Azospirillum sp. TSH100: one gene and its partner. The protein of the gene in region 1 interacts with the protein of each later gene in a pairwise test. Links are inferred from orthologs where the notes say so. Each region holds a gene or a part of one and is shown on either strand. Other genes may lie near its edges.

Evidence for each region. Proteins that work in one complex are often made in the same cells at the same time.
Region 2: the proteins of E6C72_RS13115 (region 1) and E6C72_RS01670 interact in binary tests that used the Escherichia coli proteins (3 or more experiments, as listed by UniProt). The link is inferred for Azospirillum sp. TSH100 from one-to-one orthologs.

What each region holds. Positions count from the first base shown.
Region 1 is NZ_CP039635.1:82,596-88,317, forward strand. What follows is about bases 548-3,338. They hold E6C72_RS13115 (sulfate/molybdate ABC transporter ATP-binding protein), read right to left. Parts: upstream 2,567-3,338; coding sequence 1,529-2,566; downstream 548-1,528. Other genes in these bases: cysW (sulfate ABC transporter permease subunit CysW), read right to left, coding at 2,598-3,338. Also shown: more of cysW, read right to left, coding at 3,339-3,485; sulfate ABC transporter permease subunit CysT, read right to left, coding at 3,475-4,377; E6C72_RS13130 (sulfate ABC transporter substrate-binding protein), read right to left, coding at 4,381-5,388; E6C72_RS31770 (hypothetical protein), read left to right, coding at 5,713-5,722. UniProt on the Escherichia coli protein: Part of the ABC transporter complex CysAWTP involved in sulfate/thiosulfate import. Responsible for energy coupling to the transport system.
Region 2 is NZ_CP039634.1:329,134-336,818, reverse strand. What follows is about bases 1,779-4,754. They hold E6C72_RS01670 (glutamate-5-semialdehyde dehydrogenase), read left to right. Parts: upstream 1,779-2,617; coding sequence 2,618-3,892; downstream 3,893-4,754. Other genes in these bases: rsfS (ribosome silencing factor), read left to right, coding at 4,574-4,754; E6C72_RS01665 (nicotinate-nucleotide adenylyltransferase), read left to right, coding at 3,873-4,577; E6C72_RS01675 (sulfite exporter TauE/SafE family protein), read right to left, coding at 1,779-2,452. Outside these bases: E6C72_RS01695 (chemotaxis protein CheA), read right to left, coding at 1-301; E6C72_RS01690 (response regulator), read right to left, coding at 336-713; E6C72_RS01685 (STAS domain-containing protein), read right to left, coding at 698-1,012; E6C72_RS01680 (RNA pyrophosphohydrolase), read right to left, coding at 1,197-1,688; more of E6C72_RS01675, read right to left, coding at 1,709-1,778; more of rsfS, read left to right, coding at 4,755-5,020; 23S rRNA (pseudouridine(1915)-N(3))-methyltransferase RlmH, read left to right, coding at 5,069-5,527; gpmI (2,3-bisphosphoglycerate-independent phosphoglycerate mutase), read left to right, coding at 5,621-7,183; E6C72_RS01645 (murein hydrolase activator EnvC), read left to right, coding at 7,378-7,685. UniProt on the Escherichia coli protein: Catalyzes the NADPH-dependent reduction of L-glutamate 5-phosphate into L-glutamate 5-semialdehyde and phosphate. The product spontaneously undergoes cyclization to form 1-pyrroline-5-carboxylate.

The DNA.
Region 1 (5,722 bases):
GTCGGAGTTCGGCGTCGTCTTTCTGCTGTTCGCCATCGGGCTGGAACTGCCGGTCTCGCGCCTGCGCGCGATGAGGCATTACATCTTCGGGCTGGGGCTGATGCAGGTCGGGCTGACCAGTGCGGCCATCGGCCTCGCCGCATGGTGGCTCGGCCTGTCGCCGGAAGCGGCGCTGATCGTCGGCGGCATGCTGGCCTTCTCCTCCACCGCCACGGTGCTGAAGCTGCTGGTCGAGCGCGGGGAGACGGTCGCACGTTTCGGCCGGATTTCCGTCGCGGTTCTGATCTTCCAGGATCTGGCGGTGGTACCGTTGCTGACCCTGCTGCCGCTGCTGGCCGATCCCGACGCCAGCATTCCGCTGGCGCTGACGCTCGCCGCGGTGAAGGCGGTGGCGGCGATCCTGGGCATCATGCTGCTCGGCCGCTTCGTCGTGCGGCCGGCTTACCGCTTCATCGCGTCCGCCGGCAATCCCGAGCTGTTCACCGCCACCAACCTGTTCGTCGTCCTGGCTGTCGGCTGGCTGACGGCCGAGGCTGGCATGTCGATGGCGCTGGGTGCCTTTCTGGCCGGCATGCTACTGGCCGATACCGCCTATCGCCATCAGGTAGAGGCCGACATCGAGCCTTTCCGCGGCCTGCTGCTCGGCCTGTTCTTCATGACGGTCGGTATGTCGCTCGACCTGCCAGCAATGGCGGCGGAAGCCCGGACCATCGCGGCACTGACAGCTGCGCTTCTGGTCGGCAAAAGCCTGTTGCTGTTCCTGCTCTGCCGGCTGTCAGGATTGGGGTTTGCGACCTCGCTACGCATCGGACTGCTGCTGTCTCAGGGCGGCGAGTTCGCCTTCGTCCTGATCGGCAAGGCGGTCGGGCTGTCGGTGCTGGACGGCCACACCGGCCTGCTGCTGTCCTCGTCGGTGGCGCTCAGCATGGCGGTGACGCCGGCCATCGGCGCGCTCGCGCAACGTACTGCGCAACTGATCGAAGCGCGGATGGGCGCCGAGGCCTTCGGCATCGAGACAAGCGATTTGAAGAGCCATGTGCTGATCTGCGGCTATGGCCGTGTCGGCAAGGCAGTCGCCAAGCTGCTGACCGAGCACAACATCGCCTATGTGGCCCTGGATTTGGAGCCACGGCGCATCGCCGCGGCCCGCCATGACGGGCTTCCGGTCTATTACGGCGACGCCAGCCAGGGCACGGTGCTGCGTGCCGCCGGGATCGAACGGGCGCGGGCCGCCGTCATCACGCTGAACCGGCCGGACGCCGCCCACAGGGCCGTCGAGGCGATCCATGCGACGGCGCCGACGCTGCCGATCATCGCCCGAGCCCATGATCTGGGGCAAAGCGCCGCCCTGGCGAGTGCCGGCGCCAGCGCCATAGTGCCGGAAACCATGGAGGCCAGCCTGCAACTGGCCGGCCTTGTCCTGCGCAGCGCCGGGGTCGAGGCCGCGGCGGTGGACCTCAGCCTGAAGGCCCACCGCGACGGCAACTACCGGACGCTCGCTGACCAGCAATCGTCAAACTGACGAGGATCAGCGGGCGAACACCCGCGCCCGGTCGATGTGAATGGCGCAGCGGTCACCGGCGGCGATGCCGAGCGTGGCGAGGCGTTCGCGATCCATCTCGGCCTCCAGGGTCAGGCCGGCGAGGTCGATGTCGATCCGAGCGTCCGGCCCGACGACATGGATGCCGGAGATGCGTGCCGGACCGGCCGAGGCCGGGGTCACGCCGAGGTCGTGCGGCCTGACATAGGCGACCGCCGGCCCCTGCACGCCGCCCTGGGTCGGGATCGCCAGGGCGCCGTCGCCGACGCGGGCGATGCCCCCCTCCACCGTGCAGTCGAAACGGTTCACCTGACCTAGGAATTCATAGACGAAGGCGGAGGCCGGATGGTCGTAGACCTCAGCCGGGGTGCCGATCTGCTCGATCCGCCCCTGGTTCATCACCACGACGCGGTCGGCCAGTTCCAGCGCCTCCTCCTGGTCGTGGGTGACGAAGACCGAGGTGATGTGGATGTCGTCATGCAGCTTGCGCAGCCAGCGCCGCAGCTCCTTGCGGACCTTGGCGTCGAGCGCGCCGAAGGGCTCGTCTAGCAGAAGCACCTTCGGCTCGATCGCCAGGGCGCGGGCCAGCGCCACGCGCTGCCTCTGGCCGCCCGACAACTGCGCCGGATAGCGGCCGGCGAAGGGCGAGAGCTGCACCAGTTCGAGCAGCTCGGTCACCCGCCGCTTGATCTCAGCGGCGCCGGGACGCTCGCCGCGCGGCCGAACCTTCAGGCCGAAGGCGACGTTGTCGAACACCGTCATGTGGCGGAACAGGGCGTAATGCTGGAAGACGAAGCCGACCTGCCGGTCGCGCGGCTTCAGCCCCAGCGCCTCCTCCCCATTCAACAGCAGGCCGCCGCCATCGGGGCTTTCCAGCCCGGCCATAATTCGCAGCAGCGTGGTCTTGCCCGAGCCGGAGGGGCCGAGCAGGGCCAGAAGCTCCCCCGACTTCACCTCCAGATCGACGGAATCGAGGGCGGTGAAATCGTTGAAGCGCTTGGTGATGCCTGAAACCTGGATCGCCATTGGTCCCGTTTTCCTCTCCAGAGCCCGGCGATCAGTGCCGGGACGCCGCCAGCTCGTCCCCGAAGCGCCACTCCAGCGCGGTCTTCACGACCAGCGTGACCAGGGCCAGCATGGCCAGGAGCGAGGCGACCGCGAAGGCGGCGACGAAATTGTATTCGTTGTAGAGAATCTCGACATGCAGCGGCATCGTGTTGGTCTCGCCCCGGATATGGCCGGAGACGACCGACACGGCGCCGAACTCGCCCATCGCGCGGGCATTGCACAGCAGCACGCCGTAGAGCAGGCCCCATTTGATGTTGGGAATGGTGACCCGCCAGAAGGTCTGCCAGCCGGACGCGCCCAGCACCAACGCCGCCTCCTCCTCGTCGGAGCCCTGTTCCTGCATCAGCGGGATCAGCTCGCGCGCCACGAAGGGAAAGGTGACGAAGATGGTGGCGAGCACCAGACCCGGCACCGCGAAGATGATCTGCACGCCCATGTCGCGCAGGTATGTGCCGAACAATCCGTTCATGCCGAACAGCAGCACGTAGATCAGGCCGGAGATCACCGGCGACACCGAGAACGGCAGGTCGATCAGCGTGATGAGCAGGTTCTTGCCGCGGAAATCGAACTTGGCGACGCACCAGGAGGCGGCGACGCCGAACAGCAGGTTGGCCGGCACCGAAATGGCGGCGACGATCAGCGTCAGCTCGATCGCGGCCACCGCGTCGGGTTCGGTCAGCGCCGCCCAATAGGCGCCGAAGCCGCGGCGCAGCGCCTCGGCGAACACCGCCACCAGGGGGAGAAGCAGGAACAGCGCCAGGAACAGCAGGGCTCCACCGATCAGGAGGATGCGCACCCAGGCCGGTTCGGTCAGGGCCGACCGGGTCGGCGCAACCGCGACGGAGGCCGAGGCGGTCAAGCTGGTATCAGCGGGCATGGCGCGACCTCATCCACTGCTGAAGGAGGTTGAGGATGAGGAGCATGACGAAGGACACCGCCAGCATGGCCGTGCCGACCGCGGCAGCGCCGGCATAGTCGTACTGTTCCAGCTTGATGACGATCAGCAGCGGCAGGATCTCCGTCAGGCCGGGCATGTTGCCGGCGATGAAGATGACAGAGCCGTATTCGCCGACGCCGCGGGCGAAGGACAGGGCAAAGCCGGTGACCAAGGCCGGCAGGATCGCCGGCAGGATGACGCTGCCGAAGGTCTGGAGACGCGAGGCGCCCAGCGATGCAGCGGCCTCCTCCTCCTCGCGCGGCAGATCCTGAAGAATCGGCTGCACGGTGCGGACGACGAAGGGGAGGCCGATGAAGGTCAGCGCGATGGCGATGCCGAGCGGCGTGAAGGCGACCTTTATGCCGAACAGCTCGCCCAGCGGCTTGCCGAGCCAGCCGTTGGGTGCATAGAGCGCGCTGAGCGCGATGCCGGCCACCGCGGTGGGCAGGGCGAAGGGCAGATCGACCAGCGCATCGACCAGCCGCTTGCCGGGAAAGTCGTAGCGGACCAGCACCCAAGCGACCAGGAAGCCGAACAGCGCGTTGGTCAGCGCGGCGGCGAAGGACAGCCCGAAGCTGACCTCGAAGGCGGCGAGCACCCGGGGCGTCGTCACCGCCGACCAGAAACCGCTCCAGCCGAGGCCGCTGGACCTGACGATCAGGGCCGCCAGCGGGATCAGCACGATGCAGCCGAGATAGCTGAGCGTGAAGCCCAGCGTCAGCCCGAAGCCGGGGAGGACGCTGGGCTTCCGGAAGAGGGGAACGGAGGCGCGGACCGTCACCGCGCCCCCCTTTCCTGCCAGAGCGCTGTCGCTGTCGGCAGCGGCGACCATGGGTCAACGCCCCTTCTGGAAGATCTGGTCGAAGACACCACCGTCCGAGAAGTGCTTCTCCTGTGCGGCACGCCAGCCCCCGAATTGGTCGATGGTGACCAGCTTAACATCGGCGAAGCGTCCCGCATACTGGCTCGCCAGTTCCGGATTGCGCGGGCGGTAGAAGTTCTTGGCGGCGATCTCCTGTCCTTCGCGGGTGTAGAGGAACTGGAGATAAGCCTCCGCCACCTTGCGGGTTCCCTTGCGGTCGACGACCTTGTCGACGACGGCGACCGGCGGTTCGGCCAGGATCGACAGGCTGGGCGTCACGATCTCGAACTTGTCGGCGCCGAATTCCTGCAGCGACAGGTAGGCCTCGTTCTCCCAGGCCAGCAGGACGTCGCCGATCCCGCGCTGGGTGAAGGTCACGGTGGCGCCGCGGGCGCCGCTGTCGAGAACCGGGACGTTCTTCAACAGCTGCGACACGAATTCCTTGGCCTTGGTCTCGTCGCCGCCGTTGGCCTGCTGGGCATAGGCCCAGGCGGCCAGATAGTTCCAGCGGGCGCCGCCCGAGGTCTTCGGGTTCGGGGTGATGACCTCAACGCCCGGCTTCACCAGATCGTTCCAGTCCTTGATCCCCTTCGGATTGCCCTTCTTCACCAGAAACACGATGGTGGAGGTGTAGGGCGAGCTGTTGTTCGGCAGGCGGCCCTGCCAGTCCTTCGGCAGTAGGCCGGCATCGGCAATGGCGTCGATGTCATAGCCCAGCGCCAGGGTCACGATGTCGGCATCCAGCCCGTCGATCACCGATCGCGCCTGCTTGCCGGAGCCGCCGTGCGACTGGCGCACAGTCAGGGCACGGCCGGTTTCGGATTCCCACTTCTTGGCAAACGCCTTGTTGAACTCAACATAGAATTCCCGGGTGGGGTCGTAGGACACGTTCAACAGCGCGTCCTTGGAATCGGCGGCGGCCACGCCCAGCCAGGCCAGCGTCAGGCCGGCGGCGAGAAGGGTCAGGCGACGAAGCGACATGTCAGGGGTCTCCTTCGGTGGCTCCTGAATTGCACGGATTTTTTTCGTGATACCCGCGCCAACTTTTCTATTTCTTGTGTAGAGTTTGCCCATTGGCGGTGCGCTTGGGAAGTGGTTTTTTCGCCGATTACCGCGAGAATTTCGCAAAAGCCGATCAACCCATTGGTCGTAAAGCGGAAAATGTTCTCTGAATGCCGGCGCTCCCTATGACCAGGTGTATGTCGCCGAGCTTGGGCCGAAGGGGGGAGCCTGATCGGAGCCGGCAACTTTACCGGCTTCGCTCTGTTGATTACCGACAGATCGACACTGTCAGGAGCGAACGCAATGGCTGGCC
Region 2 (7,685 bases), on another replicon or contig:
GCAGGCGGGCCAGCACGTCGTTGGCGCGGATCAGCGTGTCGACCAGTTCGGTGGTGACCGGGATTTCGGCGTTGCGCACGCCGTCCATCACCGTTTCGAACTCGTGCGCGAAGGCGACGAGGTCGTTGAAGCCGAAGGCGCCGCCGCCGCCCTTGATCGAATGGACGGCGCGGAAGATCGCGTTGACCTCGTCCATGTCGATTTCGCCGGGGGCGAGGCGCAGCAGCCCGGTCTCGGCGACGGCCAGGAGTTCGGCGCTCTCGTCGAAGTAGGTCTGCTTGAAGCGGCTGAGATCGTCCACGGCTGTCGCCCTCCTTAACCCTGACGGCTTGCGGTCAGCCGCAGACCTTCTGCACCACCGACACCAGCTTGTCGGGGTTGAAGGGCTTCACGATCCAGCCGGTGGCGCCGGCGGCGCGGCCCTCGGCCTTCTTGCTCTCGTCCGCCTCGGTGGTCAGCATCAGGATCGGCAGGGTGCGGTGGGCTGGAATGGCGCGCAGCCTGCGGATCAGGGTCAGCCCGTCCATCACCGGCATGTTCAGGTCGGTGATGACCAGATCCACCTTGGTGACGGCGATGGCGCTCATCGCCTGCTGGCCGTCGGCGGCCTCCACCACGTCATAGCCGGCGCCGCGCAGGGTGAAGGACACCATGTCGCGCATGGTGCGCGAGTCATCCACCGTCATCACTTTCTTCTTCACGCTCGGCTCCATTGCTTCAGCCAGGCGGCGAGTCCCAGATCCTCGCACGCTTCGGACAGGACTACGGACGGGGCGGCGACGGCAAAGGCGGCCCCGCGGTCGGCCGCATCGCGGGCGGCGACGACCAGCGCCTGGATGCAGGCTGCACTGATGCGCTCCACCGCCTCCGCCTGGACGGTGACGTCGACCGACGCCTTGAAGGCGGCGCGCAGGCTGTCCAGCAGAGGTTGCGCCATGGGCAAATCGAGGTCGCTCGGCAGGCCCAGACGGAGCCGGCCGTCATCCTCCTCCGTCCATTTGATCAGCGACACGCCACCCCTCCGTCTACGGCAGGCACATTCTTGCGCATTGCGGTTGCAGCAGCGACGTTGCCAGATTGCGTCTCAAGGATTCGTTAAGCCGCAAGCTTCGGACGGAGAAGGGGCGGCCGTAAGTTGGGGATAACCGCAATCAAAAATGGGACATGGCGGAATGGCCGGTGCCCGGCAGGAGCGGTCAGCCCTTCGACGGCGCGATCAGCGGGCGGAATTCGGCCAGGACGGATTCATAGACCGGACGCTTGAAGGCGACGATCAGGCCCGGCAGCTCCTCGGCGTCGATCCATTTCCAGGCATCGAATTCCGGATGCTCGGTGTCGAGCCGGATGTCGGATTCGGTGCCGGTGAAGCGGGCCAGCATCCACATCTGCTCCTGTCCGCGCCAGCGGCCTTTCCACACCTTGCCCAGCAAATCGTCGGGCAGGTCGTAGCGGTGGGGGGCGGCGGTCATGGCGATGAACTCCGCCTTCGCCGTGCCGATTTCCTCCCCCAACTCGCGGAAGGCGGCGCTGCGGGCATCCTCGCCCTCGTCGATGCCGCCTTGGGGCATCTGCCAGTCGGCTTCCGACCCGCAGCGCTTGGCGACGAACACCTCGCCGCGGTCGTTCAGCAGCATGATCCCGACGCAGGGGCGGTAGGGCAGGGTGTTGCGGTCGATGAGGGCGGACATGCCGGGGGCTCCGTTGGGAATCAGGCTTTCGTGACGAAGAAATAGACGGTCATGCCGGCCCCCACCAGGATCACCAGCTTGCGCAGGACCGGCGGCGGGATGTGGCGGGCGACCGAGGCGCCGGCATAGCCGCCGGCCATGGCCGCGACCAGCATGATCAGCGCTTCTGTCCAGTAGACCGCCCCGCCGGCGACGAAGGCCGCCACCGCCACCGCGTTCAGGCAGCCGGAGACCAGCGACTTCAGACCGTTCATCGCATGCAGGTCGGTCAGGCCGAAGACGCCCAGCGTCGCCAGGATCAGGATGCCGATGCCGCCGCCGAAATAGCCGCCATAGACCGCGATCAGGAACTGCACGGCCAGCACGGTCCCGTGGCCGATGGTGAAGTTGCGGCGGATCCAGGCCGACGCCGTCGGGCCGACGGCGAACAGCAGCGTCGCGAACAGCAGCAGCCAGGGAACGATGACCTCGAAGGTCCGCTGCGGCGTCCACAGCAGCAGAAGCGCGCCCAGCAGCCCACCGACGAGGCTGATGCCGAGGAAGGAGGGCAGGTGGATGTCGCGGATGCGGCCGAGTTCCCGCCGGTAGCCGTAGGCGCTTGCCAGCGCACCCGGCGACACCGCGACGGTGCTGGTGGCGTTGGCGTTCAGCGGCGGCACGCCGGCCAGGATCAGGGCGGGGAAGGTCAGAAAGCTGCCGCCCCCGGCCACGGCGTTCAGCACACCGGCAAAGAAGGCGGAGACGATCAGCAGCAGCGTCAGCATGTCACCCTACCCGAAACCTGTCCCGGCATTGCGGGGGCGCGTTGCGTTTTGCACACGCCCGCCCATACCGCAACGCCGAAGTCCCACAACCGCGCGGCTTTCGCAACCCCGAACAATTCGTTAAGGTCGTCGTCCCTTCAACGGATAGAGTGTCCGGAGACCTCCATGTCCGCCCTGCTCGACACCACCGACGCCCTGCACGACCAGATGATCGCCCTCGGCCGCGCCGCCCGCGCCGCCGCGGCCGCGCTGGCGACCGTGCCAGGACCGTCGAAGGACCGGGCGCTGAGGGCGGCGGCGGCGGCCATCCGCGCCCGTGCCGCCGAGATCAAGGCTGCCAACGCCGAGGACATGGCGAATGCCCGCGACCTGTCCGGCCCCATGCGCGAACGGCTGATGCTGGACGATAAGCGCATCGAGGCGATGGCCAAGGGCCTGGAGGACATCGCCGACTTCCCCGATCCCATCGGCGGCGTTCTGGCGGATTGGACGCGGCCCAACGGTCTGCGCATCCAGCGCGTCCGCGTGCCGCTGGGCGTCGTCGGCATCATCTATGAAAGCCGGCCCAACGTGACGGCGGACGCCGGCGGCATCTGCCTGAAGTCGGGCAACGCCGCCATCCTGCGCGGCGGGTCGGAGAGCATCCGCTCGTCCCGCGCCATCGCCGCCTGTCTGGCCCAGGGCCTGCGTGAGGCCGGCCTGCCGGAGGCGGCGATCCAGCTGGTGCCGACCACCGACCGCGCCGCCGTCGGCCACATGCTGACGATGCGCGAGTACATCGACGTCATCATCCCGCGCGGCGGCAAGTCGCTGATCCAGCGCATCGCCGACGAGAGCCGGGTGCCGGTCATCAAGCATCTGGACGGCAACTGCCACGTCTATGTCGATGCCGCCGCCGACCTGGAGACGGCGCGCAAGGTGGTGCTGAACGCCAAGATGCGCCGCACCTCGATCTGCGGCGCCGCCGAGACGCTGCTGGTCGACCGCGCCATTGCCGACAAGGCGTTGCCGCTTCTGGTGAAGGATTTGCTGGAGGCCGGCTGCGCCGTGCGCGGCGACGCGGCGGCCCGGGCGGTCGATCCGCGCGTGACGGCGGTGGCGCCGGAGGATTGGGACACCGAGTATCTCGATGCCATCATCGCCTGCGGCGTGGTGGACGGGGTGGATGCGGCAATCGACCACATCAATACCCACAGCTCCCATCACACCGAATCGATCCTGACCGAGGATCCGGCGGTGGCGGAGCGCTTCCTGTCGCGGGTGGACAGCGGCATCGTGCTGTGGAACGCCTCGACCCAGTTCGCCGACGGCGGCGAGTTCGGCATGGGGGCGGAGATCGGCATCTCCACCGACAAATTCCACGCCCGCGGCCCGGTGGGGGCCGAGCAGCTGACCAGCTACAAGTATGTCGTGCGTGGCGATGGCCAGACGCGGCCTTAAGGAAGAAGCCCTCTTCCGCCCTGCCGGAACCCTCTCCCCCCCGGGGGGAGAGGGGAAGAGTGCCGGGACGGATCGCGCTCCCCACCTCTATTCCGGTCCGCTCTATGCCGGGCTCACCGTCGGCATTCTCGGCGGGTCGTTCAATCCGGCCCATGCCGGGCACCGGCACATCAGCCTGTTCGCGTTGAAGACGCTCGGCCTCGACCGCGTCTGGTGGATGGTCAGCCCGCAGAACCCGCTGAAGTCGACCTCCGGCATGGCCGCGCTGCCCGAGCGGCTGGCGGAGGCGCGGGCCGTCGCCGCCCATCCCCGCATCGAGGTGACGGCGATCGAGACGGCGCTCGGCACCCGCTTCACCGCCGATACGCTGGCCAAGCTGCAGCGCCGCTTCCCCAAAACCCGCTTCGTCTGGCTGATGGGGGCGGACAATCTGCGGCAAATTCCGCGCTGGAAGCACTGGACTCGAATCTTCGACTCGGTGGCCGTTGCGGTTTTCGCCCGCCCCACCTATTCTCTTGGAGCGTTGAGCGGCAAGGCTGCCCAGCGTTACATCCGTCGGCGGGTGTCGGTGTCTGGGGTAAAAGGGCTGGCGCGCCGCAGGCGGCCGGCCTGGGCGTTCTTACGCAACCCCTTGCACCCGGCCTCGGCGACGGCGATCCGGCAGGCACGGGCCGCCGGGTCGTGAAACCGTTGCAAGAGGTTGGAGCCATCACCACGCACACCGAAACGGCCGCGACCGCTCCGCGGCCAGCCGCCGTTCCCCAGATCCTGGAACCGCAGGACCTGAAGGCGCTCATCCAGGCGTCGCTCGACGCCGACCAGGCGGATGACGTGACCGTCATCGATCTCGCCGGGAAAACCACCTTCGCCGATTACATGATCGTGGCGTCGGGCCGCAACACGCGGCACATCGCCGCCATGGCCATGAAGCTGGCCGAAAAGCTGAAGCAGGCCGGCGTCCGCGGCGTCGAGATGGAAGGCATGACCCAGTGCGACTGGGTGCTGGTCGATGCCGGCGACGTGATCGTCCACCTGTTCAAGCCGGAAGTCCGGACCTTCTACAACATCGAGAAGATGTGGGGTCTGGAGCTGCCGACGCCGTCGGGCACGGCGCGGCTGAGCGCCTGACGGGCCGAGGACGGAAACGAGAGCGGAAACGGGGCGGAGGGCCGCATCATGCGTCTGTGGCTCGCCGCCGTTGGGCGGTCGCGGGGCGGACCGACCCGCGACCTGTTCGACGAGTATGTCGGACGGCTCAGCTGGCCCTTCACGCTGAAGGAGGTCGAGGTGAAGAAACGCCTCTCCTCCGACGAATTGAAACGGCAGGAGGCGGAGCTGTTGCTCGCCGCCGTGCCGGCCGGCGCCATCGTCGTGGCGCTGGACGAACGCGGCAAGGCGCTGCCCAGCGAGGCCTTCGCCGCCAAGATTGGCGACTGGCGCGACCGTGGCGCCGGTGACCTCGCCTTCCTGATCGGCGGGGCCGACGGGCATGGCGACGCGGTGCGGGCGCGGGCCGACTTCCTGCTCGCCTTCGGGCCGATGACCTGGCCCCACATGCTGGTGCGCGGCATGCTTGCGGAGCAACTCTATCGCGCCCAACAAATTCTTGCCGGCCACCCCTATCACAGGTCCTGATTCCAAGCGTCGAACAAACCCGGCGCGCGGAAAAGCGCCGGAGCTGAAAACACGAAACTCCGAGACCACAACCTTTCGAGAAAGGTAAGCGCGATGACCGAGACCAACCGACCCCGCCCTGTCGTCCTCTGTATCCTGGACGGCTGGGGCTATCGCGAGGAGCGGTCCGACAACGCGATTGCGCTGGGCGAGACCCCGAACTGGGATCGCCTGTGGTCGGCCGAACCGACGGCTTTCCTCGACGCCAGCGAGGAGGAGGTCGGCCTGCCGAAGGGCCAGATGGGCAATTCCGAGGTCGGCCACATGAATCTCGGCGCCGGCCGGGTCGTCATGCAGGACCTCGTGATGATCGACCACGCCATCGTCGAGGGCGAGCTTGAGCGCAACGCCGCGCTGAACGATCTGGTCAAGGCGATGCACAAGACCGGCGGGCGCGTCCATCTGATGGGGCTGCTGTCGCCCGGCGGTGTCCACTCGCACCAGGACCACATCGCGGCCCTTGCCGGCGTGCTGTCGCGCGAGGGCGTGCCGGTGGCGGTCCATGCCTTCACCGACGGACGCGACGTGCCGCCGCAGAGCGCCAAGGACCAGGTCGCCGAGTTCATGGCCGACGTGTTCGAGCTGCCGGGTGTCGAGGTCGCCACCGTCATCGGCCGCTATTACGCCATGGATCGCGACAAGCGCTGGGACCGTGTCGCCAAGGCCTATGCCGCGATGACCAAGGCGGAGGGCGAGCGCGCCGCCGACCCGATCCAGGCGATCGAGCAGAGCTATGCCGCCGACAAGCATGACGAGTTCATCCTGCCGACGGTGATCGGCGACTATGCCGGCATGAAGGACGGCGACGCCATCCTGATGGCGAATTTCCGCGCCGACCGCGCCCGCGAGATCCTGGCCGCCTATGTCGAGCCGGCTTTCGACGGCTTCCCTGTCGATGGGGCGCCGAAGCTGGCCGCCGTGGTCGGCATGGTCGAATATTCGTCGGCGCTGGCGAAGCTGATGACCACCATCTTTCCGCCGAAATCCCTGACCAAGGTGCTTGGCGAGGTGGTTTCCGAGGCCGGAATGAAGCAGCTGCGCATTGCCGAGACGGAGAAGTATCCGCACGTGACCTTCTTCTTCAACGGCGGCGAGGAGCGGGTCTATGAGGGCGAGGACCGCATCCTGGTGCCGTCGCCGAAGGTCGCCACCTACGACCTCCAGCCGGAGATGTCGGCTTCGGAGGTGACCGACAAGCTGGTCGGCGCCATCGATTCCGGCAAGTACGACTTGATCGTCGTCAACTTCGCCAATCCCGACATGGTCGGCCACAGCGGGATGCTGGACGCCGCCATCAAGGCGGTGCAGGCGGTCGACAGCAGCATCGGTCAGGTGGAGGCCGCGGTGCGCCGCGCCGGCGGCACCATGCTGATCACCGCCGATCACGGCAACTGCGAGCTGATGAAGGACCCGGAGACCGGCGGCCCGCACACCGCCCACACGCTGGACAAGGTTCCGCTGGTGTTGGTCAACGGCCCGGCCGGCGCCCGCATCGACAGCGGCCGCCTGGCCGACATCGCCCCGACGCTGCTGGACCTGCTGGGCTTGCCCAAGCCGGCCGAGATGACCGGCCGCAACCTGCTGGTCCGCACCGCCGCCCGCGCAGCGGCGGAGTAACGGATGGCGCCCGTCCCTTTCACCTCATTGTCCCCCTCTCCCCCCCGGGGAGAGGGTCGGGGTGAGGGGGGCGCGTGGCGTGGAGGTGCAAGGGGAGGGGGGCGTAGCTCGGCTTTTCGGCCAGCGTCACGCAGCGCATCCCCCTCACCCAGCCCTCTCCCCGGGGGGAGAGGGTATACGGGGCGGGAGAGGGATTGCTCGCCGGCTTCGTCGTCATCGCCGGCCTGATCCTCGCCCAGCCGGCGAATGCTCAATCCGAAGCCCCCAAGGACACGCTGAAGCGCGTCGAGCAGCAGCTTCAGACCGGCAAGCAGCGCCAGCAGCAGCTGGAACGCCAGTCCCAGGCGCTCCAGAGCGAACTCGACACCCTGCGCGGCCGGTTGATCGCGCTGGCCGATCAGGCGCGCGGGCAGGAACAGACGCTCGACCAGCTGGAAGACTCGCTCGCAGCCCTGGAGGCGGAGGAGCGCGAACGCTCCGCCGGGCTCGACGCCGAGCGCCA